Regions from separate parts of the Polycladomyces subterraneus genome, predicted to be linked through region 2. Evidence: riboswitches for the same ligand, from Rfam matches in the RefSeq annotation. Region 2 holds a riboswitch; the other holds the start of a gene.
The links. Region 2 has a riboswitch for cobalamin ahead of NWF35_RS07800 (ribonucleoside-diphosphate reductase subunit alpha). Riboswitches for the same ligand answer to the same signal wherever they lie in the genome.
Positions count from the first base shown of each region.

Region 1: it holds a riboswitch for cobalamin, as region 2 does, so the genes downstream of both, NWF35_RS11780 (HoxN/HupN/NixA family nickel/cobalt transporter) here and NWF35_RS07800 (ribonucleoside-diphosphate reductase subunit alpha) in region 2, are expected to answer to the same signal.

Region 1 is NZ_JANRHH010000041.1:61,220-76,219, reverse strand. It holds gene moaC (cyclic pyranopterin monophosphate synthase MoaC) at 1-344, shown strand, start outside; gene NWF35_RS11905 (MogA/MoaB family molybdenum cofactor biosynthesis protein) at 349-828, shown strand; gene NWF35_RS11900 (molybdopterin-dependent oxidoreductase) at 1,022-1,507, shown strand; tRNA gene NWF35_RS11895 (tRNA-Asn) at 1,922-1,996, shown strand; tRNA gene NWF35_RS11890 (tRNA-Ser) at 2,006-2,098, shown strand; tRNA gene NWF35_RS11885 (tRNA-Glu) at 2,138-2,214, shown strand; tRNA gene NWF35_RS11880 (tRNA-Val) at 2,219-2,293, shown strand; tRNA gene NWF35_RS11875 (tRNA-Asp) at 2,322-2,398, shown strand; tRNA gene NWF35_RS11870 (tRNA-His) at 2,407-2,482, shown strand; tRNA gene NWF35_RS11865 (tRNA-Gln) at 2,489-2,563, shown strand; tRNA gene NWF35_RS11860 (tRNA-Lys) at 2,568-2,643, shown strand; gene NWF35_RS11855 (hypothetical protein) at 2,816-3,115, shown strand; gene NWF35_RS11850 (alpha/beta fold hydrolase) at 3,125-3,907, opposite strand; gene NWF35_RS11845 (hypothetical protein) at 4,206-4,328, shown strand; gene NWF35_RS11840 (PhoH family protein) at 5,277-5,927, shown strand; gene NWF35_RS11835 (hypothetical protein) at 6,361-6,621, shown strand; gene NWF35_RS11830 (hypothetical protein) at 6,618-6,869, shown strand; tRNA gene NWF35_RS11825 (tRNA-Leu) at 7,188-7,271, shown strand; tRNA gene NWF35_RS11820 (tRNA-Leu) at 7,287-7,373, shown strand; tRNA gene NWF35_RS11815 (tRNA-Pro) at 7,416-7,492, shown strand; tRNA gene NWF35_RS11810 (tRNA-Gly) at 7,522-7,595, shown strand; gene thiL (thiamine-phosphate kinase) at 7,665-8,657, shown strand; gene tsaE (tRNA (adenosine(37)-N6)-threonylcarbamoyltransferase complex ATPase subunit type 1 TsaE) at 8,663-9,124, shown strand; gene tsaB (tRNA (adenosine(37)-N6)-threonylcarbamoyltransferase complex dimerization subunit type 1 TsaB) at 9,121-9,825, shown strand; gene rimI (ribosomal protein S18-alanine N-acetyltransferase) at 9,832-10,341, shown strand; gene tsaD (tRNA (adenosine(37)-N6)-threonylcarbamoyltransferase complex transferase subunit TsaD) at 10,283-11,320, shown strand; cobalamin riboswitch at 11,564-11,756, shown strand; gene NWF35_RS11780 (HoxN/HupN/NixA family nickel/cobalt transporter) at 11,968-12,807, shown strand; gene NWF35_RS11775 (hypothetical protein) at 13,326-13,730, opposite strand; gene NWF35_RS11770 (phosphatidylinositol-specific phospholipase C/glycerophosphodiester phosphodiesterase family protein) at 14,504-15,000, shown strand, end outside.
Region 2 is NZ_JANRHH010000031.1:150,297-165,296, reverse strand. It holds gene cobD (threonine-phosphate decarboxylase CobD) at 1-806, opposite strand, end outside; gene NWF35_RS07805 (ribonucleotide-diphosphate reductase subunit beta) at 988-2,022, opposite strand; gene NWF35_RS07800 (ribonucleoside-diphosphate reductase subunit alpha) at 2,179-4,392, opposite strand; cobalamin riboswitch at 4,569-4,805, opposite strand; gene NWF35_RS07795 (ABC transporter permease) at 4,959-5,585, opposite strand; gene NWF35_RS07790 (hypothetical protein) at 5,542-5,700, opposite strand; gene NWF35_RS07785 (ABC transporter ATP-binding protein) at 5,697-6,608, opposite strand; gene NWF35_RS07780 (class I SAM-dependent methyltransferase) at 6,848-7,516, opposite strand; gene NWF35_RS07775 (PadR family transcriptional regulator) at 7,545-8,165, opposite strand; gene NWF35_RS07770 (methyltransferase family protein) at 8,453-8,995, shown strand; gene NWF35_RS07765 (type I phosphomannose isomerase catalytic subunit) at 9,885-10,856, opposite strand; gene NWF35_RS07760 (phosphomannomutase/phosphoglucomutase) at 10,902-12,320, opposite strand; gene NWF35_RS07755 (glycoside hydrolase family protein) at 12,295-13,416, opposite strand; gene NWF35_RS07750 (glycosyltransferase family 4 protein) at 13,397-14,587, opposite strand; gene NWF35_RS07745 (nucleotidyltransferase family protein) at 14,584-15,000, opposite strand, start outside.

The DNA.
Region 1 (15,000 bases), on a different contig from region 2:
TGGGGAATATGGAAAAAGGAGACGTGTTGGCCGTGGCACAGGTGGCGGGAATCATGGCTGCCAAAAAAACTTCGGAACTGATTCCCATGTGTCATCCGATCCCTCTCCGCGGCGTCGACCTCCGTTTTTCCGAGGAAGGGGATTCTACACTCGTCATTGAAGCGGAAGTGAAAACCGACAGCGTCACCGGAGTGGAGATGGAGGCGCTCACGGCGGTCAGCGTAGCTGCTTTAACCGTTTACGACATGTGCAAAGCCATTGATAAGGAGATCACCGTGGAACAGACTTGCCTGATTCGTAAAACTGGGGGCAAAAGTGGCGACTTTATCCGGAAGGGAGAGTGAACACATGTGGCGCGTAGGAATTCTGACCATCAGTGACAAAGGGGCGCGCGGCGAGCGAGAGGACCGGAGCGGGCAAGTGCTTCGCGAGCTGGTGCGGCGCATCGACGGAGAAGTGGAAGCATATGAAATCATCCCGGATGAAATCGATGCCATCCGCGAGTCGTTGATCCATTTGACAGATGAGAAAAAACTGGACCTGGTGTTGACCACGGGCGGAACAGGGCTCGGCCCCAGAGACGTGACGCCTGAGGCGACGTTGTCCGTCATCCGACGTCAGGTGCCCGGATTGGCGGAGACCATGCGCGCCGCCACAATTGCCAAGACACGGTTTGCGATGTTGTCCCGGGCCGTGGCAGGAACACGGGGACAAACCCTGATTCTCAATTTGCCTGGCAGTCCCAAAGGCGCAGCAGAATGTTTGGAGGCGGTGTTGGACGTATTGCCGCATGCTCTGGACCTCTTGAAAGGTCAGACGGAGCACTAGAGCAGGTCTGATCCATCATAATTGATTCGTGTGAACCTTTTTCCCTCTCTCTTCTGTAACGCGCATACTCGATGGTCACGTGAAGGTTTTTGGCCACCCTTCTCTCATAGGTCAATGCAGGTGATCCCGTCAGGCGGCAATACTGACCATTCATCCCCAACCGGGGATAAAAAGAAAGAGAGGAGCGGAATGGATGCGTTCATCGTGGACGATCGAAGTGGACGGTACGGTTCTCAAACCGGCTGCTTTTTCTTACGAGGAATTCCGACGGATGGACGATGAAACGGTTGAACCGGAAAAATGGGTACCGGGTGTAAAAGGGAACGCATTACGGTTGTGGGTTTTGCTCAGGCGTGTGGGATTGCGGGTTGACACCACCCACCTGCGCTTTTTGGGTGCCGATGATTTTCAGGCTGAAATTCCCGTCAGTGACCTGCAGGATGCGTTTTTGCTGTATCGTCAAAACGGCCGCCCGCTGAAAAAGGGGTATCCTGTTCGGTTGTATGTACCGCAAGGGGACAGCAACTGTCTGAACGTCAAATCGATTGTCCGAGTGGAAGCGGTGGCGTATAACGGGGCAGACGCGCAAAAACCCGCCTCCTTCGGATTTCGTAACATCATCCGACCGGAAGAGCTGTTGCGACCGGAATTATCCGGATTGGCTCTCAAGCGGCGCTAATGTCATTTGCAGGCTTAAGGGAGAAGTGGCCGATTTCCCACGAGCGATCTCTCTGTTGCTACAGAGCTCAGTCGGGAAATTGGACCCACGATTGATGGAAAATAGGCCATGGGTTCGTCCGACGATGGTTGGACAGCAGAAATGTGGGTCCATTCGGCTTCGTTGCCAAATAGGAAGCGGAATTCAGCCGATCTGTTTGTGGATGCGGGAAAAAGGTAGAATTTCCTTTTAATGGTTTATTTTTTGGGCTGAAAAAATGTATTTCCCCTATTGACATCGATTCGATGTCTGTGCTAATTTATATATCGTCTCAGCGACACCAGTCAAACGGAGACAGCCAAAGAGAAAAATTAAAAGAACCACTTGCAAATGTGATCTCAATCCAGTATAATAATAGATGTCGCTTCGAAACGATCCTCAGTAGCTCAATGGTAGAGCGCCCGGCTGTTAACCGGTAGGTTGCAGGTTCGAGTCCTGCCTGAGGAGCCATCTTTTCCTGGAGAGATACTCAAGTGGCCGAAGAGGACGGTTTGCTAAACCGTTAGGGGGTCAAATGGCCCCGCGCGGGTTCGAATCCCGCTCTCTCCGCCAGAAGGCCTTCAAAGTGGCCAAGCCCAGAAAATGACACGTGGCCCGTTGGTGAAGTGGTTTAACACACCAGCCTTTCACGCTGGCATGCAGGGGTTCGAATCCCCTACGGGTCACCAATACGGACGGTTAGCTCAGCGGGAGAGCACCTGCTTCACACGCAGGGGGTCGGCGGTTCGATCCCGTCACCGTCCACCAAATACGGGGAATACTCCCCTTCCTACGCGGAGCTGTGGTGAAGTTGGAGTTCACGCCGGCCTGTCACGCCGGAGGTCGCGGGTTCGAGTCCCGTCAGCTCCGCCATTATTATGGCGGCCATGGCGAAGTGGTTAACGCACCGGATTGTGGCTCCGGCATTCGTGGGTTCGATTCCCACTGGTCGCCCCATAATACTGGGGAGTAGCCAAGTGGTAAGGCAACGGACTTTGACTCCGTGATGCGTAGGTTCGATCCCTACCTCCCCAGCCATTGCGAGCCATTAGCTCAGTTGGTAGAGCACCTGACTTTTAATCAGGGTGTCCCAGGTTCGAGTCCTGGATGGCTCACCACATCATAACGATATCAATCAGCGGCGTTTTTCCCCTCATAGGCCGGTTGGTGCCGGTTGGATGACAGCCGGTCGCCTCCGGATTACTATGCGGGTGGACGGAATATACGCATAAAATTGAAATAACGCGCCTCTCAGCCGACAAAAGTGCGGTGAAGGGAGGCGCTTTTATTATGGCACGAAGACGAAATATGATTCATGTTTTGGCGCAGAATAGCTTGAATGTGAAGCAGAAGAGGAAACGATCAAATATTTATTACCAAACGGCGCTGAAGGAATTGCGCAAGCGATGTAATGACTGGCGCCCTGGCGACATTACGATAGCGGACATTGAGAATTGTATTTTGGCGAAGAAGGAAAGCGGACTTAAGGTTTCGGGAATCAATATGTACATCAGGCGTGGCGGGTGTTTTTCCGCTTTTTACATGAAGAGGGTTTTTGCTTCTGTTGAACGATTGATTCCCGTTAGCTGAAGAGAACGATCAGCCAATAAATTGTATCAATAGCTGGTTAAACTTGTCGCGTTCTTCCCAGAAGGGGCCATGACCGCTGTATTGAAATGGGACAAGCTGTGAATTTCTTATTTTTTGATTTAGTTCCTGAGCTTGTGCAAATGGAATCACTTTGTCGTGAATGCCGTGAATGATTAAAGTAGGGACAAATATTTTTTGTAGATCATCATCAAGCCTCACATCTCTTAGTAAAATTATGATTGCTGCGGTTGACCAACCTGCTGCTTGTAATCCCAATTGAAAAAACCAGTCTGAGAATGGGACGGTTATATACTGAAAGAAAAAGGTGTCTATTACTCCCCGCATCATCTTAGGTCGGTCATTTAATGCTTCAGTAAGAAGTTTATTAGCAGTTTCTTTTGTAAAGCCTATGGGAGCTGCAGCGTCTATAAGGACAAGTTTGGATACTCCGTAACCGTTGTATCGGGCCATATAATGTATCGCAATCGCTCCACCTGTGGAGTGACCCACAAGTGTGAAGTTCTTTAATTGAAGTGCACCAACTACAGTGCGGATATCATCTGCCAATCGGTCATAATTGTAGCCACTCATTGGTTTATCCGACTTACCGAATCCTCTCCAGTCAATTCCTATACAGCGGTATCCCATTGCGGGAAGAACATCAAACTGATACTCAAACTGTTCATGGCTTAACGGCCAACCATGTATAAACACGATGGTCTTGCTGCCCCCGGGGTTTATATCTTCCACATATATACTTACGTCTGGTTCTACATTAACAAAGTATCCCACGCCGATTCCTCCGTTTAATGAAAGTGGCATCAACAATAAAATACTCACCTAGGGAAACGTAGGTGAGTATCTGTTCTTTGTTTGTAAGCGATGTCGGCTGCGCGCGAAGGCCCCGCCAGAGTTAAATTCGATTTAGCAGACATATTTTTAGCTACCTCAACATTTGCGTTCACGATTTTTCCTGAAGTCCCGCGGGAGTTCGTTTAATTTGGACTTAACATGCATGCATACGCCGTTTCTACAGTACGGATCAATGAATAGTTTAAAGGCGAAGTCTATATGGTAGGGGAGGTTTATGATGAGCGGATTCGGATTTGGTGGTTTCCCTTTTTTTGGTTTCGGATTGCGTCGCTTGTTAATTTTCCTGTTGGTAATCGTAGTATTAATTTTTGTTATTCCCTTCTTTTTCTTCCTTTTTTGATCTTTTAATGAGATGAAAGGGAAGAAGCCCTTCGCAACTTTCGATGCTAAGGAGTGGGTTCGTCACAACCGGTTAAGCGTCGCGAAAATGTACTTCATGAACGGCGGCATACGTGTTTAGTCTGCAAAAATTACTCGCACATACGAGGTTGGAAATGTGTCAGCCATACGTTAGCCTGTTCGGAACTGACCTCGACAACATCACAGCAATTACTCTCGGCTTGAGCGCCTTTAATGGCGCTTTTTATTTTGCGCTGTTCCCCCGTTAAGTCAAATCTGAGCGCCTAACGCCCAGGCTGATCGGCGGCAACAGGATCAACTGTTTTTGTTCGGGATGATGTTTGCTCCACGTAATTCCTTCAGCACCGCAGATCGTATTCAAAATTGATGTTCAACTTTACGCGGAAGCCGCCCGTAAGCGCCGATGGCGGTAGACGGCATAAACCCATGTTTTGAGATTTTGCTCGCATCTTTCGGAGTGTGTAATCGACGGTAAACCTGACACAATTCGTAAAGGCGTGTTTAATCTTGCTGCCGCAATCGATGCACAAAAATGGAGCGCTATGACCCTCGCGGAACTGGAACTCCCGCACTGGAACGCGGTACAACAGCGAAACAGTTTTCTCGGTATGTCTTTCACGGGTGTAAAAAGATACGTTCGCATTAGCTCCTGAGATGAGAAGGGGAAGGTACGCGTTCAAGATAGAGGATGGACCAGAGCGAAAATGCTTCCAGAACATATACTGTACTACTTACGTTAATCGGCACGAGAAAAACCCAATACGCAAAAGAACCCGGTGTGAAATAATGAGCGTTTGGCCTTCGATTACAATCGTATTCATACTTGGAGCCGTGGGATACGATCTCACGGCTTTTATCGTAGCAGTTGCGGAATTCATTCGCGTCATGATCGCTTGCTCTCATAAATCAACGCAAAGGGGCGCTATAGATGCCACTTCCCCGCGGAAATATGTTTTTCGGACTAGGACCGAAATTAACCGATGAGCAGCGGAAATATGTCGATAGCATTTTCGATTATCAATTAACAATCGTGAATGCAAAAGCAGGCACGGGTAAAACAACGCTGGCGGTCGGGGCTGCTAAGCTAATCGGTAAGCCACTTCTTTATATATTCAATCCGACAGAAGAGCATGTCATGGGACATCGACCGGGAACGCAAGCAGAGAAAGAGGCAGCGTATTTAGGTCCGCTTTTAGATGCGTTACTTAAGATCGGGGAAGATCCGTATACAGCGCTTTATGATCCCAGGAACGTAGATGCACTAAAACAAGGGAGAGTTTGGGTGACGGCGGTTTCCCACACGTTCTTCCGCGGTACAAACATCCAGGATAAGACGATCATTATCGATGAAGCACAAAATTTCACGAAGCACGACCTTAAAAAGGTACTTACGCGAATCCACGATTCTTGTACCGTTGTGATGGTCGGTCACGCCGGACAATGTGATCTACCGAATCCGAAACACTCTGGTTTCGCACCTTACATCGAACATTTTCGCGATAAGGATTACTGTAATATCGTCGAGTTAACGAAGAACTTCCGCGGTCGATTGGCGCAGGATGCCGACGAAATCGAATAGGGAGTAATGTGATGAATATCCGTACTCGACCCCCATTCTATTTATTGTTTGTATTACACCGAGTGGCGAGCCTTATTATCCCATTATGTATTAGGCGATACACTGAAAAAATTCACAAAGGAAGAGATTATTGTCTATACTTTGCATGCAATTACTAAAATATCGTAATTTAACCCTTTGGATTTATTAGACACGTCCTGGAGGAGCGGATCGATGGAGCGCCCGAATGAATAGCGTATCAGATTCGCGGCGGTACATGGTAATTGGCGGATTGGGTTCATTGATCAACTTTATCGATACCGGAACTCTTTCCGAAAAGAATGATAACATATAAATAAAAGAGAAAATCACGCGTCAGGCGGTGCGGAAATCGTCTGGCGCGTTTTTTAACGATTGGAGGCGGGCCGAAACTGATTAGCGAGGAGGATTCGAAATGAAACGGATTGGTTTAGCGCACGCAGTCGCACAACCGATTAAGGAATACGGATTAGGAATCGCGGATATGTCCTTTTTAGAAAACGTCAACGGGCTGGCGCAGGTCGTTCTACACTACGCGCGCGGGGGAGATATTGATATAATGGATGCGCTGCGTGCCATTCGCGAGCATGCGGGCGGCTTCCCTCTCGAAAGCGTCGCGTACGCGCGCCCGAATGAGATTACACTAAGCTTTCGCAAGAGTGGCGGGGAGGAATGACGGATCCAGGCGATGTCGCTCGCGGTCGGTCATTTCCCCTGCACTACATCCGCTTCTGTCCCGCAAAATGGCGGAATGAGCCGATCATCAAACTGCGCGAGAGGGAAATCTGTCCCAACGCCGCTTTCGAAAAAGACGACTGGCATTTGGCAGGCGTAAATCGTTTCGGGCGGCGCAGTCGAAGGCATGCACGTGTACCCCATGCCTGCGGGAGAAAAACTCGACTTCTCCGCAGCCAAAAAGGGTGAATTCTCGACCGGTGAAATTTTCATCGGTGATGGTTCGCGAACAGATTCCGATTTGAAGAAATGACACGATGCATTCTCGAGAAAATCTCACTAAAAAATCGCTTAAAAAAGATTCCTAATAGACGGAATAGAAAATCATCAAAAAAGGGACTTGACTTGTTTTCTGCGAGAGTGTATTATATGACTTGTCGCTGATGAGGCGCGCGAAATTTAACAAAAGCGCATAGCCTATCGGCAAGCCTTACGGTAAGCCTAAGCGATCTAGTGCGGAGTACCGAAAAAGTGCGTAGACAACTGGCGAAAACCCTTGCTATACGGGCGGGTGTGGCGGAATTGGCAGACGCACTAGACTTAGGATCTAGCGCCTCTGGCGTGGGGGTTCGAGTCCCTCCACCCGCACCAAGCGGATGAAAACATGCGGTCGTGGTGGAACTGGCAGACACGCTATCTTGAGGGGGTAGTGGCCGTAAGGCCGTGCGAGTTCGAGTCTCGCCGACCGCACCAGTTTTGAAAAATCGCCAGTTGATGCAATAGATTTTATTGTTCCGGGGTGTGGCTCAGCTTGGTAGAGCGCCTCGTTCGGGACGAGGAGGTCGCAGGTTCAAATCCTGTCACCCCGACCATTCCCTTACTTCAGGAAAATTGATGAAATGCGGGTGTAGTTCAGTGGTAGAACACCGGCCTTCCAAGCCGGATGCGTGGGTTCGATTCCCATCACCCGCTCCAAAACAACGACCGTGGCGATTGGCTGCGGTCGTGTTTCTTTTATTTGCGGAATGATCGGAGGGCTCTCCATTGCGGGACGAATTTGCCTTGATACGCTTGTTGACGCAATATCGACCGTCCTCTCCGCCATCCGTTGAGGTGGATGTGGGTGACGATGCCGCTGTTGTCCATCCTCTGAATCGTTCCCTTGTCATCACTTCAGACACCATGATCGAAACCGTTCATTTCTTGCCGGAGACCATGCAACCCGCGGATATCGGTTGGAAGCTGGCGGCGGCCAACATCAGCGATATCGCGGCGATGGGCGGATTGCCACGTTACGGTGTCGTTTCTTTAGCTGTTCCCCGTCATTGGGAGACAAATGCGCTGGTTGATTTGTACCGAGGGATGTATGATTTGGCAGATCGGTTTGGTTTGGTGATAGTCGGAGGAGACACGGTGAAGGCACCGCATGATTTGACCGTCACTTTGACGGTGATTGGAGAGGTGGAGGGCGGACAAGCCCTGAAACGATCCGCAGCCCGTGAGGGTGATGTGGTGTTTCTGACGGGTACTGTGGGGGATTCGAGCGCGGGTTTGCATGTGCTGCTGAACGGAAACGATGGGACCAAGAAGCGGTTTGCCGACTTGATCCGTGCCCATCGCCGTCCCATTCCTCAGGTGGCTGCCGGCCGTTTGTTGTCGTCTTTGGGTGCGGGGGCAGCGGCCAATGACATTAGTGATGGATTGGCACAAGAATGTTGGGAGATCGCCGAAGCGAGTGGCGTTCGCATCGTGTTGGAAAAAGATAAAATCCCCTTGTCCGATGCGTTAATCGACTATGCCAGCCAAACAGGTTATGATCCGTATGAGTGGGCCCTGTACGGAGGGGAAGACTTTCAACTGGTGGGATGTGTACCGGAAGCAGTGTTTGCGCGGTTGGAACAAACGGCGCATAATGAAGGTGTGAACCTGTATCGAATCGGTTGGACGGAACGGGGCAAACCTGCGGTTGAATGGAAGACGGATCAAGGCAGGACCGTACTGGAACGCCGGGGATATAACCACTTCACAGACGGGTGATGGACATGCATGAACCTTGTCGCTGGATCGTCAAAACGGAACAGGAGACGAGGGAGCTGGGCCGACGCTTGGCCTCGCTGCTTCAGCCCGGTGACGTGTTGGCGCTGGAGGGGGATCTGGGTGCGGGAAAAACGACATTCACCCAAGGTGTGGCCAAAGGTTTGGGGATCGAAGCGTACATCGACAGTCCCACATTCACCCTGATCAAGGAATATCACGGGCGCCTTCCACTGTATCACATGGATGTGTATCGGTTGGAGGGAGCAGATGAGGATCTGGGATGGGACGAGTATTTTTACGGTGACGGTGTCACGCTGGTGGAATGGGCGAGCCGTATCAAACCACTGATGCCGGCGGAGACCGTCTGGTTCACGTTTCATGTGCTGTCCACTGGTGAACGGGAAATCCGCCTTCATTTGCGTAACGCCCGTGCCAGGCGGATATGTGAGGAGCTGAGCGGAATATGAAAATCCTGGCGATGGATACGTCCACATTGGTGATGGGCGTAGCTGTCTTGGAGGAAAATCGCGTACTCGGAGAATTGACAACCAATATGCATCGAAATCACTCTGTCCGTTTGATGCCCGCGATTGACCGCTTGTTACGGGAGTTGGCGCTTTCGGTGGATGATTTGGATGCGGTGGCGGTGGCGCAAGGGCCGGGCTCGTACACCGGGGTGAGAATTGGTGTTACGACGGCAAAAACAATTGCTTGGAGCCGGCAGTTACCGCTGATCGGGGTTTCCAGTTTGGCTGTATTGGCGATGAATGGTCGCCATTTTGACGGTGGGATCGTCCCGTTGTTTGATGCCAGACGCAAACGCGCCTATACGGGACTGTATCAACGGACCGATGACGGTCTCGTGCAGACCGCCCGGGAGGAGCGAGTCGTACCGGTCGATGAGTGGCTGAGCGAACTATCGGGCTTGGGGCCGATGCTGTTTCTCGGGGACGATGTGGACCATTTTCGTGAACAGATCGAGGCCTCCCTCGGGAACCAAGCGGTATTCGGCTATCCGCCGGAAAACGTGCCACGGGCATCCATGCTGGGGCAGTTGGCCTATGCCCGCTGGCAACGAGGCGAGGTGGCTGATGAGGCGTTTGCGCCCAATTATCTGCAGAAGACCGAAGCGGAAGTCAAATGGTCGGCTCGGCAACAAACGGAGTGAACTGCCATGGAACGGTCGCGGATTGCATTTCGCCCGATGAAGATGGCCGATCTGCCAATGATCATGGAAGTGGAACGCGCCTCGTTTCCCACTCCCTGGCCGAAAGAGGCGTTTGTCAATGAATTGTTGCATAGCCCGTTCGCGCATTACACCGTGGTCACCGTAGATGGGGAAATCGCAGGGTATTGCGGTATGTGGATTGTGGTGGACGAAGCGCACATCACCAATATCGCGATCCATCCGAAATATCGCGGGAAAAAGCTGGGACAGGCCACATTGGCCTATATGAAACGATTGGCCCGATTGTTGGGCGCTGACAAAATGACACTGGAAGTGCGGGTATCCAATCACGTGGCCCAGCACGTGTATCGTAAATTGGGATTTGAAGCCAAAGGCATTCGTCCCCGTTATTATTCGGACAATCAGGAGGATGCCTTGATCATGTGGGTGACATTGGATGAAGATGACGGAGAACATACAGTTGAATCAAACCAGAACACTGGTACTGGGGATTGAAACGAGCTGTGACGAGACAGCTGCAGCCGTGGTTGAAAACGGACAACGCGTGTTGTCCAACGTCATATCTTCCCAGGTGGACGTACATCGCAAATTCGGCGGCGTGGTACCCGAGGTGGCTTCGCGCCGCCACGTGGAGCGGATCACGCAGATCATTCAGGAAGCGTTGGATCGTGCTGGCGTCACATTGGACGACTTGTCCGCCGTGGCCGTCACACAGGGCCCCGGTTTGGTGGGAGCGCTCTTGATCGGGGTTTCTGCGGCCAAGGCGCTGTCGTTTGCACGCGGGATTCCATTGGTACCGGTGCATCACATCGCCGGTCACATTTATGCCAGCCACCTGGTGGAGCCGCTTTCGTTCCCGTTGGTAGCGCTAGTCGTTTCCGGTGGACATACCGAGCTGATTCTGATGCGGGAACACAACCGCTTTGAACGACTGGGCCGGACAAGGGACGATGCAGCCGGGGAAGCCTACGACAAAGTGGCCCGGCTGCTCCATTTGCCGTATCCCGGCGGACCGGAGATCGACCGGTTGGCCAAAGAAGGCAGGGATGTGCTGGATTTTCCGCGGGCGTGGCTGGAGCCGGACTCTTTCGATTTCAGCTTCAGTGGGTTGAAATCTGCGGTGATCAACTATTTGCACAACGCGCGTCAACGAGGAGAGACGGTCAATCCGGCGGATGTGGCCGCCAGTTTTCAGGAGTCGGTTGTCGAGGTGTTGGTGGAAAAAGCGATGAGAGCAGTCGCCCACACCGGTGTGAAGCAATTGGTACTGGCGGGCGGCGTATCGGCCAATAGCCGCTTGCGCGAAGCGCTGGATGCACGATGCCGAGAAGCCGGGATTACGCTGCGCGTGCCGCCACTGTCACTCTGTACCGACAACGCGGCGATGATTGCCGCGGCGGGTACCTACCGCTTTTTTGACGGGCAAGTGGGCGATATGTCGCTTAATGCGGAACCCAATTTGCCGTTGGTGTGATAACGGCGCATAAGAAATCGCGAGTGATTTGACCACTTTATCAGCAGTTTCTTACCCCTGTTATCAGATCAAGATAACAGGGGTTTTTTGGTCCATCATCACATCTCCGACGTTAACCGATGAAGCGGATCAGCTCGCGATGAAATTTCTCCAGCTCTCGTAGAACAATCCATGACCACTAGTTGCGATTCTCTTTTTCATTCGATACAATAAACAGAGATTTTGATCGCGATTTTGACAATTGCATATTGAAAGGGAAAAGGTGGAGTGGTTCGCCCACTCCCGAAGAGGGAAGCCGGTGAAAATCCGGCGCGGTCCCGCCACTGTGAATGGGGAGCGATGCCGTGGTCACTGTCGCCAGTGTGCAATGGGAAGGCCCGGTATGGTTTCGCGATGATCCATGAGCCAGGAGACCTGCCTTTTCCAACAACACCATTGACCTACGAGGATAGGGAGGTGTTTGGTGACGCCGCATGCCGCCAAATTGGTGTCGATCGGCATGACATAGGCTGTGAATTGTACTACTTGTATGTGGATATAATCATCAAACACTTCTCATAACGGGAAGTGTTTTTTGTTTGTCTGTATCTGGGGATGGAAGGGTAAAGGGCGAAATTTTGAATGAAGATTCTGTAAGGAGCGAAAGGATGGAAAATTTATCTCTTCTCGTACTGGTATTTACTTTAGGTCTTCGACATGGTTTGGATGCTGATCATATAGCTTGTATTGATGGCTTGGCTCGCTACAATTGGCGTAAAGGAAGTTCGATTGCTCGCTGGGTCGGTACCTTATTCTCATTTGGACACGGTTTAGTAGTAGCCAGTATTGGGATTTTTCTAGGAAACATCAGTCAGAACTTTAGGTTACCGGATTACGTCGACCTGTTTGTGACATGGTTTTCTATTTTGTCCCTATTCCTGATTGGAACACTAAACATCAATAATCTGTTAAAGACTCGATTAGGAAATCAGGATGATTATCGACCTCAAGGCATCAAAGGAAAGTTTATACCGAAAAAATTACAGGAAACAAGCAATCCGCTCCTCATTATATTGATTGGAGGACTGTTTGCTTTAGCATCAGAGACCATCAGCCAAACGTCCGTCTGGGTGATGGCGGCGGACAACAATGATAGTTATATGCCTTACGTCTTGGGAATCGCATTTATGATGGGGATGATGATCACAGATACCATTGATTCTCTGATTACCAATAAAATACTTCGCCAATCCAGTAAACTTGGACAGTCTGCCTCCAGAGTGATGGGGTGGATTATTGTGGTTTTAGCATATGGCGTCTCAATCTACGAAGCCTTTACATTCTTTAACCCATGGGCAGAATTGGATTTTGAATTAGTGGGGATCACCATATTTATGTTCTTCCTCTTCATTTTTGTATGGGTATCCTATCGAACAAAAGCTGATCGACCGTTGCCAGAGTTATATGTATCTGGCGAAGGAACAGGAAATCATCATAAGCGAAATTGATGGCCTGTGCGAATAACTTTATGTGACGGTTGGAAGCGCCGCGCTTCGACGGAGACCGCAAGCTGATCTTGCAAAAGCGATTAACGTTTCTACCCCAACCATTGCAGAGTATGAAGCATATAAAAAAATGCCAATATGTGAATACGCAACAAAATGTTACGTGATCTGCTGGAAGAGCGTTATACAAAACGATCGATCCACTCTTGGGCTTGTTCGGATATCTGTGGTGTCCTGGGCACCGAAATCCCCCCGTTTATTTTGCTGTTACCTTAGCGGACATGATATTTCAAGGATATTCGAAACCTTAGCGGACATCAAAGCGTATTTTTTCGGGTAGGATATGTCCGCTAATACTATTTGGCGGACATGAGACAATGGTGCTTCGGAGGATATATAAGTTTTATCCCCATCGACTTCTCCACACAAAGAGAGCTTAAGTTGGATTTATTCCTGCTTAAATTTACTATTATGAATATTTTGGATGAAAAAAGAAAAAAGACCCGCCAGATAAGGCGGGTTTATACCCTAAGTGCCTTTTTCTTGTACTCAGCAAATTCGTCTTCCGTCAAAACTCCCTCTTGAACAAGTTGGTATAATTCCATAATCTCATCTGCTTTTCTCTTCTTCTCTTTTTCAATTGCCTTCTTCAAAGCGTGAGCGGTGGGGTTTTCAAAACTACCTATTATGTCAAATCGTGCCTCATCTTTTGCATATTCGGAACGGGCACCTTTTACCTTCAATTCGAAGAACCCATCTTTAAACAACCTTGCTTCGAGCAATTGGACGAAATAAATCCTGTTTATAGGGAACACTTTGATTCCATAGTGTTTCCTTTCATTACCCCATCTTTTCTTGTGGTGAATCTCAACTGTCTGTTCCTTCACCACGACGGTTGCATAATGAAAGTTAAATGTTTTTTCCATGTTTTCGTTCACCTCCCCCCTTGTTATTACTTATTTGTAACATGCCATTCCAAATACTCACCGTTCTGGAAATTCCATCGCAATCATACGACAAGATGGGGTGTGTTAATTTCCCTCCATACCCGATAGATGCTATTCAAACAAGATAATAAAAACCTCCACAGGATCGTGGAGGTGAATTGTGGGAAGCTGCTATTCTATAGCTAATTTACACTCCTTTCAGGGTAATATTCATTTCTGCGTCTCTATGGTCAGGTAGAATCAGTCTACCCCAAATAACCGCGGTCGGTATTACAATAGTAAATGGATTTGACACCACATTGTGGATTTTGCCCAGCTTTTATTGCTGGGTAATTTCTTTTGGTTCGACATTATCATAGTAGACCTTATTAGTGTAGACTTTATTAGTCTCAAAAACTATCGTTTTGAGACTTTCCGACGAGAGCCTGGTGTAGGGGAAACACCATCGAAAGTTGAGAAGGGCGAGGAATCATAGGAGTACCTATTAAATCGGACTTGCCATATCCTATCTTATATATTTTTTATGATATCCTAAATTATATTATTAACTATTTTTTATACGTAGTTTATAAAGGGCTTAAACAAACTGATTTACACTTTACAAATGGTAAATGACAATAGTAGGGATAGGGGATTCTTTGATTTTAGTACGAAGATGGATTGCTATGTTGCTCGTCCTTTGAATTTTTGGTGTTTATCTCTAATATGACAGACGAAATGTTTATCTCTAATCCTTCAGAGGTGAAAAATTAATGAAAAAATGGTTGTTGGCGTTAACCTTAGTCTTTACTGCCTTTACAATGACTTTTGCAAATGTTTCTTTTGCTGCTTCCAATCCTTCTAACCAAGAGTCGATTTTGCCTCTTGCGAGAACGCACGCTCATAATGATTACGAGCATACCCATCCGTTATCGGATGCCCTGGAGCATGGATTTACAAGTGTTGAAGCCGACGTCTGGCTTATTAACGGAGAGCTACTCGTTGCCCACGATAAGCAAGATGTACGTCCTGGACGTACATTAAAGTCTCTTTATCTTGACCCGTTAAAGGAAAGAGTCAAGGCTAATCATGGATTGGTTTATCCGAACTATAGGCATGATGTTACTCTATTGGTTGATATTAAGTCCGAGCCCGAGGCTACATATCGAGTTCTACATGAGCAGCTTCGCCATTATCAGGATATGCTTACAAAATTCACACCTTCAGGGGTAAAACCCGGCGCAATAACCGTTATTGTTTCGGGGAACCG
Region 2 (15,000 bases):
TCCTGAAGGGCCGCTTCGCCGAGCACCTGTGCGACCGCATTGACGCTCCATGGAACCTGACGTTGTTCCAATCGTTTGACCCACTTGGGACTGGCCACCGCATAGCCGAGACGAACCCCTGCCAACGCATGGAATTTGGTGAGAGAGCGGAGCAGGATCACGCTCGGGTACGATTCGATCTGGCCAATCAACGACATGCGCTCCCCGTCGGGAATGAAATCGAGAAATGCCTCATCCACCACCAGTACCGTCTGGCAACGTATCGCCTCTTTGGCCACCTGTTTCAGTTCGTCAAAAGAGATGCAAAGTCCGGTCGGATTGTTGGGATAGCCCAGAAACACCAGATCCGTTTTGCGCACCAGTTCGCAAAGGCGTTCCACCGGCGGCAAAAAATGACTCTCTTCCTCCCCATATAGCGGGACAATCTCGATGTCACGCTTTTTGGCACTGCTGGTATAAGCCGAGAATGCAGGATACACGATCCCGACAACTGACGGTCGCACCACATCCAGAATCAGCTCGATCAACTCGGCGGCACCGTTGCCAATGGCGATCCGGGTCGGCGTCAGGTTGTGCCGCTCTGCCAACAATGCCTTCAACCTGCGCGACCGAGGGTCTGGATACTGGGTGATCACCGGCAATCCTTCCGTTTCCAGTATGCCTTTCAAAGCCTGCTTCACCGATGGCGGAGGACCAAAAGGCACGATATTGGCGCTGAAATCCAGGAACGAATCAGGGTCAAGACCGAACAACTCGGATGCCGTCACTCTGTCGCCACCATGACCGTATCGTTCCAATCGGGACAAACTGATCCCCTCCTCAATCCTTGTTCATTCGCCAAAAGGCAGGGCCCGATGCCCTGCCTGAAAAACCGTTCATTACACCATGGTAACGGAGACACCATGAGACTACTGACAAAAGCTTTTAACCACACGCGATTATTCTCTTTTTCATTTCACCATGTTTTCTTCACCAAATCAATGAAAATCACAAATCACCGAAGTCCAATCCGCCCGCTTTGGCATAATTGGTCACCTTTTGTTCGAAGAAATCCGTTTTGGTTTGGTTCAGGTTGGAGAAATGTTCCACCCAGCGCAAGGGATGTTCCGTTTGTTCCGGATACAGAATGCCGAAGCCGAGTCGTTTCATCCGCTCATTGGCTAAATATTTGATGTAACGTTCAATCAGCTCATTGCTCAACCCGTCGATTTCGTTGTTGGTGATGTATTGCCCCCACCGAATTTCATGCTCTACGGCCGTACGGGTCATGTCACGCAACTCTTCGATCCGTTCCGGCGTGAACAAGTTCGGATTCTCCTTTTGCATCTCCTTCATCATGTTTTGGAAGAGCACGACGTGGGTCAGCTCATCCCGTTGAATATATTTAATGATCGTGGCTGTGGCCGTCATTTTCCCTTGCCGGGCCAAAGTGTAGAAGAAGGTGAATCCGCTGTAGAAGTAGAGCGACTCCAGCAAAAAGTTGGCCATGCATGTTTTGACAAACTGCCAGTCGTCCTGGTGTTCGACAAACTGTCGATAAAGATCGGCGATGAATCGGTTGCGACGCAGCAGGTGTTCGTCGTTCCGCCACTCGTCATAGATGTTCTCCCGCATCTGTGGAGAACAGACGGTATCCAGGATATAGCTATAGGATTGGGCGTGGATCTCTTCCTGGAACGCCTGGATGTTGAGCAGTGACGCCACTTCCGGTGCCGTGACGTACTCCCGGATGTTGGGCAGGTTCTCGCACTGGATGGAATCCAAAAAGTTGAGAAACGAAATCGTTTTGTCAAAAGCACGCCGCTCGGCCGGTGTCAGCTCCTCGAATTGTTTGGCGTCACCGGTCAGCGAAATCTCCTCGGGAATCCAGAAGTTGTTCAGCATCGTGCGATACATTTTGTACGCCCAATCGTACTTGATCCGGTTCCATTCCCGCAGATTGGTGGTGTTGCCGTTGATCATGCGCTGGGTGCCGCGTTGACCGTGTTCGTTGAAAATTTTTTTTCGTTGCAGTTTCTCCATTCTCTTTCCTCCTACCAATTGAGCAAAAGTAGAGCAGGATTAGGGTGTGTCTGGTGAACACTGTCCACATTGCTCCCTTACGGAATGACCAGACACCCCTTTGTCACTCATCCGAGCAAAATCGATCCACCCGAAGTCTCAGGGTTGGGACACACTTTAGGACGAACAGCTGACGCATTCTTCTACTTCCAACGATTGATTGCGCACATAGTAGACGGTTTTCAGCCCGTTTTCCCATGCGGCCAGATACATGGACAAAAATGCCTTGGCGTTGGTGTCCGGCGTGATAAACAGATTGAACGACTGCGACTGGTCGATGTGGCGTTGACGAATGCCGGCAGCGCGAATGCTCCACATCTGGTCGATCCGGTGCGCCTCTTTGTAATACCAGAAGGTTTTCTCCGAGAGATTGGGGGCGGTCTGCGGAATCAGCGCTCCCCGTTTCTCCTCGACAAAAAACTTGGCATACACCGGATCGATCCCGGCAGTCGAACCGGCGATGAGCGAGGTGGACCCCGTCGGTGCGACGGCAATCATCCAAGCATTGCGCACCCCGTATCGGCTCACTTCCTCCCGCAGTGTTTGCCAACGCTCTCCGGTGTAGCCGCGCCGGTCAAAGAACGCGCCAGTCTGCCACTCGCTTCCTTCAAACGCCGGATACGCTCCTTTTTCCTTGGCCAGCTCCATAGAGGCCCGGATCGTCTGATAGGCAATCTCCTCAAACAACCGATCCGCTTCGGCCAGATGTTCTTCCGATTCCCAATCGATCCCTTTTTGTGCCAGGTATTGATGGTATCCGCTCGTACCCAATCCGACGGCCCGGTACCTGCGGTTGGTCACTTCCGCCTGTTTCACCGGATACAGATTGAGGTCAATCACATTGTCGAGCATGCGCATCTGGATCGGGATGATGCGCGTCAAATCCTCCAGGGACGTGATTCGTCCCAAATTGATGGACGACAGGTTGCAGACGACAAAGTCCCCCGGTTTTTGCTTGGTGACGATGACACCGTCCTCCAACTCCTCGCTGATCAGCTCGGTGGGGGACATGTTTTGGCAAATCTCCGTGCACAAGTTGGAAGAATAGATCATTCCCTTGTGTTTATTGGGATTGAGTCGGTTGACTGTATCGCGGAAGAACAGAAACGGCGTCCCGGTTTCATAGGCGCTCACCATGATACGCTTCATCACTTCAATCGCCGGGATTTCCTTATGGCTCAGTTCCGGGTGATTGACACACGCCTCATACCGCCGTTCAAACTCCTCTCCCCAGGCGTCTTCCAAGCTGAATCCCATCACCTCACGCACTTCATGCGGGTCGAACAGGTACCACATACCCCGTTCCTTCACCCGTCGCATAAACAGATCGGGGATGCATACACAGGGGAAGATATCGTGCGCTTTTAAACGGTCGTCACCGTTGTTGGTCTTCAGGTTCAAAAAGTCCAGGATGTCTGCATGCCACACATCCAGATAGATGGCGAATGCCCCTTTACGCACACCCAGTTGATCCACCGCTACGGCAGTGTTGTTGAAATTACGCACCCAGGGGATGACACCGCCGGAAGCGCCTTTGTGCCCGCGAATTTTGGACCCCTTGGACCGCACCTTTCCCAGATAGATGCCCACACCGCCACCGTGTTTGGACACCTGGGCGGTAGCGGTGTTGGTATTGTAAATAGACCACAGCGAATCGTCGACGGTATCGATGAAACAGGAAGAGAGCTGGTGCAACGGTCGCCCCGCATTGCTCATCGTCGGTGTCGCCACCGTGACCTCCAAACGGGACAACACGTCGTACATCCGTTTGGCCCACGTCAACCGGTCCAGTTCCTTCATCGCCAGATGCATGGCGATCACCATGAATCGTTCCTGCGGCAACTCCATTACCGCACCGTCATAATTCCGCACGAGATACCGGTCCGCCAGAATCTTCAATCCGATGTAATGAAACAACTGATCCCGCTCCGGACGGATGGAAACTTCCAGTTCGCGGATTTCCGCCTCAGTGTAATGTTCCAGCAGATAGGAACCATACAACCCTTTCGCCGTCAACTGTTGAAGCAGATCGTAAAAATCCCCGTACGTTCCCTGCTCGCGATCATATCCCCGGTTGTGCGCTGCCGTACGATACAATTCCTCCGCCAGCAAACGGGCTGCGACAAACTGCCAACCCGGTTGATCGACGCTGGTTTGTTCTACCGCCGTATGTGCCAATGTCCGCAAAACTTCTCGGTCCGTCATGCCTTCCCGCAGCTGCGCCTTGGCAGCGACGATCAGTGAATGGGCATCAAGATTTCCCGTCTCTTCGCAGACCGAGCGAACGAGCGACTCCCAGTCCGTCTCTTTTTTTACTTCTACTTGTTCCATCTACAAGCACCCTTTCCCATTTCAGATGCGGACAAATAAAAAACTTCCCTTTCAAGGGAAGTGTTTGATGGGGGCACTAATCCAACCGTGAACACAAAAACGGCACGACCCGCATAAGCCGATCGTACCGATCGCGACACGCGGCACATCAAACACCTCCCTATCCTCGTAGGTCAACGGTGTTGTCGGAAAAGGCAGGTCTCCTGGCTCATGGATCATCGCATTGGGGGCTGCTAGTTGATCGATCTGAGAATTGACCTGACATACTGCCCCCTGATGGCCGTGTCTTCCCGTCTTTCGACAGTGACATACGGCCCGGCTCCCCATTCACAGTGGCGGGACCGCGCCGGATTTTCACCGGCTTCCCTCTTCGAGAGTGGACAATCCACTCCACCTTTTCCCACGGTATGTCGTTGTCCAAAAGTAGGTCCATTGTATCTTACCGGTTTTCCAATTGTCCAACCTCTTCATCCGTCAAAAACAGACGAAAAATCGATCGCGGAAGATCTATTCAAACACTATACCTTGTATAATGATTTTTTGACCAATACTACAACTTGTGTTTTTCAATCCCCCCATCGGAAGAATCGGATTGACAAGACGATGGATGCCGCAGCGATCCCGATCAATACGGTTACATCACGACCGCAATCCCAGATGGATGACTCATTCCATGTTCGGCGAAGCAGGTCGACCACATAGTAGAGCGGCAAAATCTTGGCCGCCTTTTGCAGGATGGAAGGCATCATCTCGAGAGGAAACGTGGCCCCCGACAAAAACAGCATCAAATTCAAAAACAGGGAACTGATCGCTGTGGCTGTCCGACTGTTTTTCGCCAGGGAAGTGAGGAATAATCCGAACGGGAGCAGTGCCAAGATCGACAACAGCAACCCGGTGATGACACTCAAAGGGTATTTGGGTGCGTCCAAATGGTACACCGACCAACCGAACACCACGATGACGACCGCACTGATGAGAAAGATAAGGGTACCATACAACATATAGGCCCCCAATACCATCCAGGAGTGGACAGGGGTGGCCTGGTACCGACGTAGAACTCCCTGCTCCCGGTATGCCGCCAACACCGTTCCGATGGTGAAAAGCGCAGTTGTCAGCAAATTGACCGCAATCCAGGAAGGGATGTACATGTCACTGTAACTCCATCCTCCCGGCATCTTTTTGTTGCCGAACATGGAGCCGAACAGCCAGATCATCAGGACGGGGAAAGAGAAACGTCCAGAAGACAGCCTGCTTTTCCCGGAAAAACAACTTCATTTCCATCCAAGTCAATCTGCCGAGTGCGTTCATGCGGATTCCTCCTTCACCAGAGAAATGAACAAATCCTCCAAACTCCCCGTTTCAAAGCGGAAAGAACGAATGATCCATCCTTCCTCGTCCGCTAACCGGAACAGATGCAATGCGGCCGATTGCAAATCCCGGGCAAACACGTGATACACATGTCCGTCCCGTTTCACTTCGGACACTCCCGGCAGCATACGCAGCCGCTGTTCGTCCGCCTCAAACGATTCGACATGCAGATAACGGACTTTGCCCCATGTGGCCACCAGTCTTTGCGGCTTGTCCACAGCGAGGATCCGTCCTTTGTGAAACATCGCCACCCGGTCGCACAAGCGTTCCGCTTCTTCCATGTAATGGGTGGTAAGGACAATCGTTTTTCCTTCTTTGCGCAGCTGGAGAATGAGTTCCCACAATTCCCGCCGGGCGTGCGGATCCAATCCGGCGCTGGGTTCATCGAGAAAGACAATTGCCGGATCATGAATTGTGGCGAGCGCGAGCGTGACCCGTTGTTTCCAACCGCCGGACAGCTGTCCGAAGGGTGTATCCAGGTACGGTTCCAAGCCCAATGCGTTGACAATCGGGTCGATTTCCCGCCTATTTCTGTAGAAGGAAGAAAACAATTGAAGGGCCTCTTTCACTTTCATCCGTTCCTGTACCGACGTGGACTGGAACTGGATTCCGATGCGTTCCCGCAATTCGTATGGATGCGTATCCGGGTCTAACCCGAGAATACGAATCGTTCCCTCATCCCGCTTCCTCAATCCTTCCAACATTTCAATCGTCGTCGTTTTACCCGCCCCGTTTGGTCCCAAGATTCCGTAGATTTCGCCCATATTCACCGAAAAGCTCACATCGTTGACGGCATGGACATTTCGGTAGCGTTTGTGCAAATGTTCCACAACAATGACCGGTTCCATCACGAATCACTCCTTTTCCACATCCATTCGAATTGCAACAAAGCATTCACCATACGTTTCGAACTGGAGATTTCCATTCCCTGCAACCACTCGACTGAACATTCGGGAAAATATGGGGACAAGCAGATCTGGAGCGGCTTCACTCCCCATCTTTTCAACTGTCCGGTTACTGGAGGGCTAAAAAAATAGCCCCCTTTGGGAACCAACATGTCGAACGGATCACTTGTCAAGCTGAGAAGTCACTTTTCAAGCCAAACCTCCAAACCGATCGTATCCTCTTGAATCTTGCATGTCTGAAATTTGCTCTTTGATACCAACTGCCTAAACTCCTCTTTCGTATAAGCCCGTTTGATGAGTGACAATCGAAATATCCATTTTGTCAGGAGGTATTGAAATCCGGTTAAACCCAACTCCTCTTCAATATGTTTATCCACTGCTTCCGGGGAAACATCTCCCCGCAAATCGATGATCACGGCTTTTCCGCCGTCCTTCAACACCCGATTCATCTCGTCAAGGGCAGCGACGGGCTGTGAAAAGTTTTTAAAGGCCGCTCGACAGATGATAAAATCAAATGTTTGATCATCAAAGGGCATCCGGGAAGCATCCCCTTGACGAAAGTCAATTTCCACACCCGCTTCTTTGGCTTTCTCGCGCGCAATTTCAACAAATTTTTTACTGATGTCCAAACCGGTTATTTTGTAATTGCCGAGCTTTGCAAGTTCGATCGACAAGTATCCCGGGCCAGGGGCAAGCTCAAGAACAGCTGCTTCTTCCGGGACACATGCAGCCACCTTTTCCGCATCTTTTTTGTAATCCTCAATGTTGTTCTGGGTACTTTTCGCATACCACGTGGCAATGGGACCGTCCATTCCGATGCCCTTATAACCCTTTTGGGCTTTTTTGGACATGTAACTTCCTCCTTATAAAGGTGTGAACTTATTCCCCTGTGTCCATCTCTGTATCAGAGGCTATGAACTGGCGGAGCCACTCTTCGCTCCAAGTAATCCGTTTGGAACGCAAATCGTCGATGAGTGAGCGGACCCACTGGAGCTCAGCTTCGAGCATCGCGCGTAAATATTCCATCTCAAGCAGAAAGAGTCTGGGTAATACACCTCCCTCTTGGCGAAGCTCGGAATCGATACGAGCCAACTTGTCAGTAACTGCAGCCTCCCGTTTCTCCAGTTGGCATAACACATCAGCGGGGGTAAGCAAAGGTAATAGGGAGACCGCTGCCGGAAATTCTGGGAACTCCTGAGCAGATGTTGAAAGCATATCCCGCAACCAATCCCGAGCGATTTGTAGCCCTTTCTCGGTCAGTTCATAAATCGTCCGCTCAGGGCGGTTTTCCTCACGCGAGGTCTCCCGAACAGTAATCAGCCCTTCCCGCCGTAGTTGTTTGATGGTCTGATAGAGGCTCGCCCGCCGCTGAACGTTGATGACCTGATCCTTCCCGCGTTCCTTGATCAGTTGCTGCATCCGGTAGGGATGCATGGGTTTCTCATATAGGAGCACAAGTACAGCTAGAGCTAAAGGTGAGCGTTGAAATGATCGTGCCATAGTCATTATTTTACTAGGTATTTTATATCTAAACAATGGGTATACACACCCATACTATCTGTCGGTACTGCCTGGGAAAACGGAGGTTGTGCAATTCTGGACTATGTCCGATACAAATATTTATTGATAGGCTACGAGACTGGAACGAACAGTTGCACCATGTGATGTATTTCATACCATAGCAACAATTTTCCGCCAATGACGGTCTTCTCTTATCCCTGTCCACTCCTCTTTATTCTGCATATTTTTGAAAACACAACGAAAGAAATGGCAGGGGAGATGATTTCTTGATCGCGTTTGCTTATTTGCCGGTCGTACTGTATGTGGGGTTGGAATGGTTACGGAAACCGCCAGTGAAGGAAATACGCCAATATTGTCTATCCACTTACATTCTGGGTTTGGCGCTTTTTTTGTTGGCGGTTGCACCCACTGTGATCTACGTGATGGATCCAAAGCCGACAATAGGAAATCCATGGTTTATTCTCGGCATCGTGATCGGTTTGTCGGGTGTCTGGATCAGAGCTTCCGCCATGCACACCTTGGGTAGATTGTTCAGTCGCTTCATCGGGATTCAACAGGGACATCACTTGGTACAATCTGGATGGTACCGATACATTCGCCACCCAGGCTATTTGGGGACGATGTTGGTTTTTTTGGGATTTGCCGTATCCACATTGTCAATCACGGCGGTAGTAGTCAATCTGATGGTGTACTTGGCGGCGTATTCCTACCGTATGAGCGTGGAGGAACGGATGATGGAGGACCAATTTGGGGAGGCGTACCGACGGTATCGGAAATCTTCCTGGCGATTGATTCCGCTAGTGTTTTGAGTGGAAGCTATTTTTTAAATCTGATGTTCCAAGTTTGAGTTTACCGATCCACAATGGACAGCGATTCCCACCGTTATTCGTCGTAATCGTCATCCAGCCCTGCCCGCCGATGATGTTATGGGGATTGATGATGTAGATCCTTGAAATTAGGCACCCTTCTTTGACACCGGAGTATCATAAAGCTGAAAAACCAAAATGGGGGTACATCATCCATGGAAAACGAGTATCTTCAACATCAAGGTCCAGCATATACTGATCAATTTGGCGGGGGATTTGGAGGTCCCTTTGGTGGATTCGGCGGATTTCCTTTCGGGGGTTTTGGTGGTCCATTCGGTGGATTTGGTGGATTTCCGTTTGGCCGAAGGTTCTAAGCGAGAAACCACCTATCCGTGTCCGTAACAGGAGCTCACCGTGCGTAATCGATGGTGCTACGTGAGCACACCCTCCTGCCAACAGCTGCATACACAAAAAAAACCCGGTACCCTGTGTTAAGGGACCGGATTTTTTTATCGTCAGTCGCCATCGCTCCGATCGACTACCAAACTGTTTCAACAATGGCGCGTGACTTCTTATTGGAAGACTGTAACGACCTCGCGTGCAGAATCACGCCCATTGGTATGCCTATCTAGGGTTCCGATTAGTGGCTCGCCCCACACGGCTGAAATGCCAGAGGCACTCCCTTTGGTTGCCGTGGGCTTCTCGCTTCATCTGGCGTGGCAACCCATATCCATCTTTTCACGAGTTTTCCTCGCATAGTCGTTTTAAATGTTTTCCACTGCTTGACTTGATTGTGCCAAAATGCTGTCGGACTTGCGGGAGGGCTGCAGCCTTCCCGCGTCCGATGTTCGCTACTATCCCAACCTGAAGGGCTGGGTTTTCTCGCTTGCCCTTAATAAAACACGCGAATGAGCTCCATCTCACCCACACAGGATACTGCGTAGTCGGACAACGTGGCGGGGACGATTACGGCATCTCCGCGACGCAGTGGCATGTCACCGTCAGGCCAGTGCAGACTACCTTGGCCGCCCGTCACAATCACGATGTCCGGATTGCCCTTGCGCCCGTGCACAAAGGAGTGCCGTCCAGACTGCAAGTTCCACTTGTCAATGGTGAAATACGGGCAAGCAGCCAAGCGAGACCCTCGCATGCCGGCTGCCGCGGGAATTTCCTGTGCTGCCGGGAAGGGGTTAGGCTGCGAACCGTACTGCAGGACATCGGCTGCTTTCTCTACGTGCAACTCACGACTCCGTCCGTGTTCGTCCACACGATCCCAATCATAGACGCGGTACGTCACGTCGGAGGTTTGCTGGATCTCGAGCACTACCGTACCGGCCAACAGCGCGTGCATCGTCCGCGAAGGAACAAACACCAGCCGCCCCGGCGAAATCGGCACGTACTCAAGATACGATTTTACGCGTTTCTCTTCGACAGCCTGCATATACTCTTGGCGCGACTTGAAGTGATGACCGTAGATGACGCGCCCATCATCCGGGCAATCCAGCACGTACCACGCCTCGGTCTTACCGAAGTCCGACTCCACCCTGCGCGCGTACTCATCGTCCGGATGCACTTGAACGGACAGATCTTGTGCTGCCTCGATAAACTTAATCAGGAGCGGGAACCGCGGTTGCGGGCTGTCGCCGAGGTATGCTTCTGGATGTTCCCGCACCAAATCGCTCAACGTATTGCCTTGAAACGCCCCCTGTTCGACGACGCTCGTGCCATGTGGATGGCTGGAAACTACCCAGTATTCGCCAATCGGTTGGTTGGTATCGGTGCCGAACCAAGTTTTCAGCGTGTGTCCACCCCAGATCCGCGGCACAGCGATGGGGGTAAATTTGACAGGTTCACATGGGTTCATCGGTTCCACCCCTATCCAAGGTTGTCCACTGTGCATGCCGCGGCATTACCACGGGATAGTAGAGGTGATGCCGCAAGAACGCACGACGTCCGCCACTTCGCGCTTAATCTCCTCCAAGCTCTCGGCGCTGTCCGCTTCAGCCCGCAACACGAGAATGGGCTGCGTGTTTGAACTGCGCACCAACGCCCACCCGGACGGGAACTGGATACGTGCACCGTCAACGTCGACAATCGGATACCGCTTCGCGAAGTGCTCCTTCACCTGCTCGATCACCAACGACTTTTGCGATTCTTCGCAGGTAACGCGCGTCTCAGGTGTTGCGTGGTACTGCGGGACATCAGCAAACAATGCGGAGAGTGGCCGCGTGTCCCGAGACAGGATCCGCAAAAGCCGCCCCGCGGCATACAGCGCATCGTCAAAGCCATAGTACTCATCGTTGAAGAACAGGTGCCCCGACATTTCCCCTGCAAACGGCGCGTTCGTCCTGCGCAGAGTCGCTTTGATATGCGAGTGACCCGTGCGGTGGAACTGGGGCTTGCCACCAAGTCGTTTGATTTCTTCGACCAGCGCCTGCGAACATTTGACTTCAACGAATGCATCACATCCCGGGTATTTGGGGAGAATTTCACGCCAGTAAAGGATCATCAACTGGTCTCCCCAGCGGATGCAGCCTGTTTCGTCCACCACACCGAGACGGTCGCCATCACCGTCAAATGCGATCCCGAGATCCGCGCCTGTTTCTTTGACCACTCGGATGAGATCCTTGAGGTTATCCGGGTCGACGGGGTCTGGATGGTGGTTTGGGAACGTCGGGTCCGACGTGCAGTACAGGGGCACGACTTCACATCCCCAACGCTTCAGTGCCTCCGGCGCAAACGAAGACGCGGTGCCGTTACCACAGTCCACGACCACTTTTAATTTGCGGTCGCCCAGTTGGATCTTTTGTTGCAACATGTTGAGGTACGGCGTGCGAATGTCGACTGCCTTCGTCGGAGCATCCTGCCGAATGACCGGTTTGGGGCCGGTTTCTTCGGCTACAGCCACCATTTCATTGTACAGGTTTTTTACTGATTTGCCGAACAGGGTCGTCTTGTTCTGCGCCACTTTGAATCCGTTCTCGTTGGGAGGGTTGTGGCTCGCTGTGATCATGATGCCGGATGGTACATCGAGATGTTCGAGGCTGAAGTAGAAGATCGGCGAGGTGACTTCCCCAATATCCAGCACTTCACACTGTTCGTCGCTCAGGCCCGCGGCGACTGCACGGGCAAGCGCGGGCGAACTCTGCCGGTTGTCGCGGCCGACGACCACCGTTCGTTGGCCTTCTTCGCGCACCCGGCGGGCAAACGCCCGACCTAACCAGTAGGCGAATGACTCGTGGATTTCTTCGCCGACGACTCCCCGTATGTCGTACTCCCGAAACACATGCTTAGCGATCGCGTTAGCTTTGTTCGTCAGCACACTCATCGTCATCCCCCTCCATGGTTTGATGGAAAATCGCTTCCGTGATCAAATAGGCCAATGTGGATTCGGCGCCTCTGTTGCGATTGGGGCCGTTCTCGGTCAGTCCGTCGCAACAGGAACCGTCCGACGCGTCGGCCATCGGTACGCCCAGGTCGTTGTCGCCGTGGAACCATGCCCGGCACTTGTCCAGCACCGCCCGGTAACCCTTATCCCCGGTGACCTCGTACGCTTGTTGGCATGCCATGGCCAACTTCATTACTTCCACCGGTTGCTGATCCCACTGGCTGATGCCTTGCGGCGTGCACCATCCCCGGTTGCCGATCGGTCGGATCACGTCGTGTGATCCAGTCATTTTTTCAATCAGAAAATCCAGGCTATCCTTGGCCGCCTGTTGCGCCTCGCTGGACGGGAACGTCGCATACCAGTGGAACAAAGCCCACGGGAAGACGCCATTGCTGTAGGTCATGGTCTCTTCAAACCACCGCCAACCCGGTTTGGTATGGCGGCGGTATTGATGGAGCAGCCGATCGCCGAACTGCCGAGCGACAGACGGCAGCTCACGCAGCACCCAATCTCGGAACGGTTGTTCCAATTCGGGATTCGCTTCCGCTTCGCGCACAAGCAGACTTGCCGCTGACAGCACGTGCGCCATGCCGCGCGGAAACTGAATGCTGCCGATCGCGCGAAACCCGTTTTGGCACAAGCGTTGGGCTACGCGAGCACGATCGCGGTCGATATCCCACACCGCAGCAGTCGCAGTGGCCCACAGCACGCGTCCCAGACAGTCGTCCGAAGGCTGCTCAGGTTCCCATTGTCGGTCGTACGCGACGTTGTTGTGGAAGTGGCCATCATCTTTTTGTACCCAAGCCAAGAACGCCAGGTACGTGTCGGCCAAGCTGGCCAGTCGCTCGCCTTCTTCGTTGTTCCCGGTACGATGAGCGTATCGACCCCATTCGACGCATGCCCAAAGTGCCCGGGCGTTGTCGTCCGTGGAGTAGCCTTCCTTTCGACGTGGGATTTTCCCGATGCAGTGTTCGATGATTCCCGTGTCGTCGGTGAGCCGGCGCAGGTGGGTCAGTTTAACGGGAAACGGACCCAACAACGTTGCCTTCAGATTCAGATTTCCGGTGTGTCTGCGACAGCTCACCGAACAACCGGGCGTGCGACTCTCCGACGCGCGGCCAAGACATTTCGCGACCAATCTGCTGGATTCGTCGCTCCCATTGCTGCAAAGTGGTGGAACTGGACAAGAGACGGCTGATGGCCTGCGCCCAAGCGTCCACATCGTCGTGCGGGATGAGCAGATCCTGAAATTCGCCGAGTAAGTCTTGCGCGTACGCGTACGGCGTGCTCAAGACAGGTCGGCCTAGTCCCACCGCGTAGGCCAGCGTTCCGCTCGTGATCTGTTGCATGCCGGGATACGGCGTGACGTACAGATCGCATGCCATTATGTGATCGACCAACTCGTCCTCGGAGAGGTAGCGGTCGATCATCACCACGTGCTGCTCCAAGTTGAGCTCCCGGATCATATCGTTGAGCTGTTCCCGGTACGCCTCACCTTCGCGTTTTTTCACCTCTGGGTGGGTTTGGCCAACGATGGCGTACAGGACATTCGGAACCTGGTGGATCACTTTCGGCAAGGCTTTGAGGATCAGTTCAAGGCCCTTGCCTCGGCTGAGCAGCCCAAACGTCATCACGACTCGTTTGTCAGACCAGCCGAGTTGCTTGCGCAGCGGCTCGCGCCGGTCCGGCGCGGGCACCGGCGTACCGTGCGGGATGTACACCAATTTGCTCTTCGGCAATTGGTATTCATTGGCCAACAGGTCGATGGCCCGCCGGTTCATCACCACGATGCGGTCGCTGCGTCGCGCGATTTCCTCTTGCACACTGCGTAGAGGCTCTTGAGGAGATTCAAGCACCGTGTGGAACGTGGTGACCAACGGCTTGCGCAACTCGCGCACGAAATCCAGTACGTATTCGCCGGCGTTGCCGCCGAATATCCCAAACTCGTGCTGTAGCGAAACCACGGTGACTGGGCTGTCGTTTACGCGTTGGGCCAACTTGCGGTAATCCTCGCGGACATCGCGGCGGAGGAACCATAGTGACGGGTCATACTCCTGTAAGTCTTCGCTTTGGTCGACCATCGCGATCACGGTGTCAGCCTCGCACCCTTTCTCCGCGCTCTGGACGTACTGCCGGAGATGGCTGGTGTAGGTGGCGAGGCCGCACCGCTTTGGTACATATGTGCTGACATAAGCAACATGACTCATCTTTGGACCACCTTCTTGTTGGCGACATAGAATGGAGGCTGCACTGCGACCGAAAATTCCGGACCGACGATAGTGTTACTGATTGTACGGTTGCCCTCAAGGCGAGCACCTGGCAAGACGACGGAGTGTGAACAAGAGGTACCGGATTCAACCGTCACTTTGTCACCCAGCACCGCGTAAGGACCGACGACGCAACCGCGCCCAACCTTCACGCCGTTTCCGATGACCACAGGCGGAACCAGCGCCACATCGTCGGCGATGTCGACATCCTCGCCTGTCCATATTCCTTCTTTTTGCTCAGGGTAAGAGAGTTGAAGGGCGCACTTGCCGTCGAGAACGTCCCGGTGCAACGCAAGATAACGGTCGAGCGTCCCCATGTCCAACCAATAGCCACGCACGAGCCAGCCGTAGAC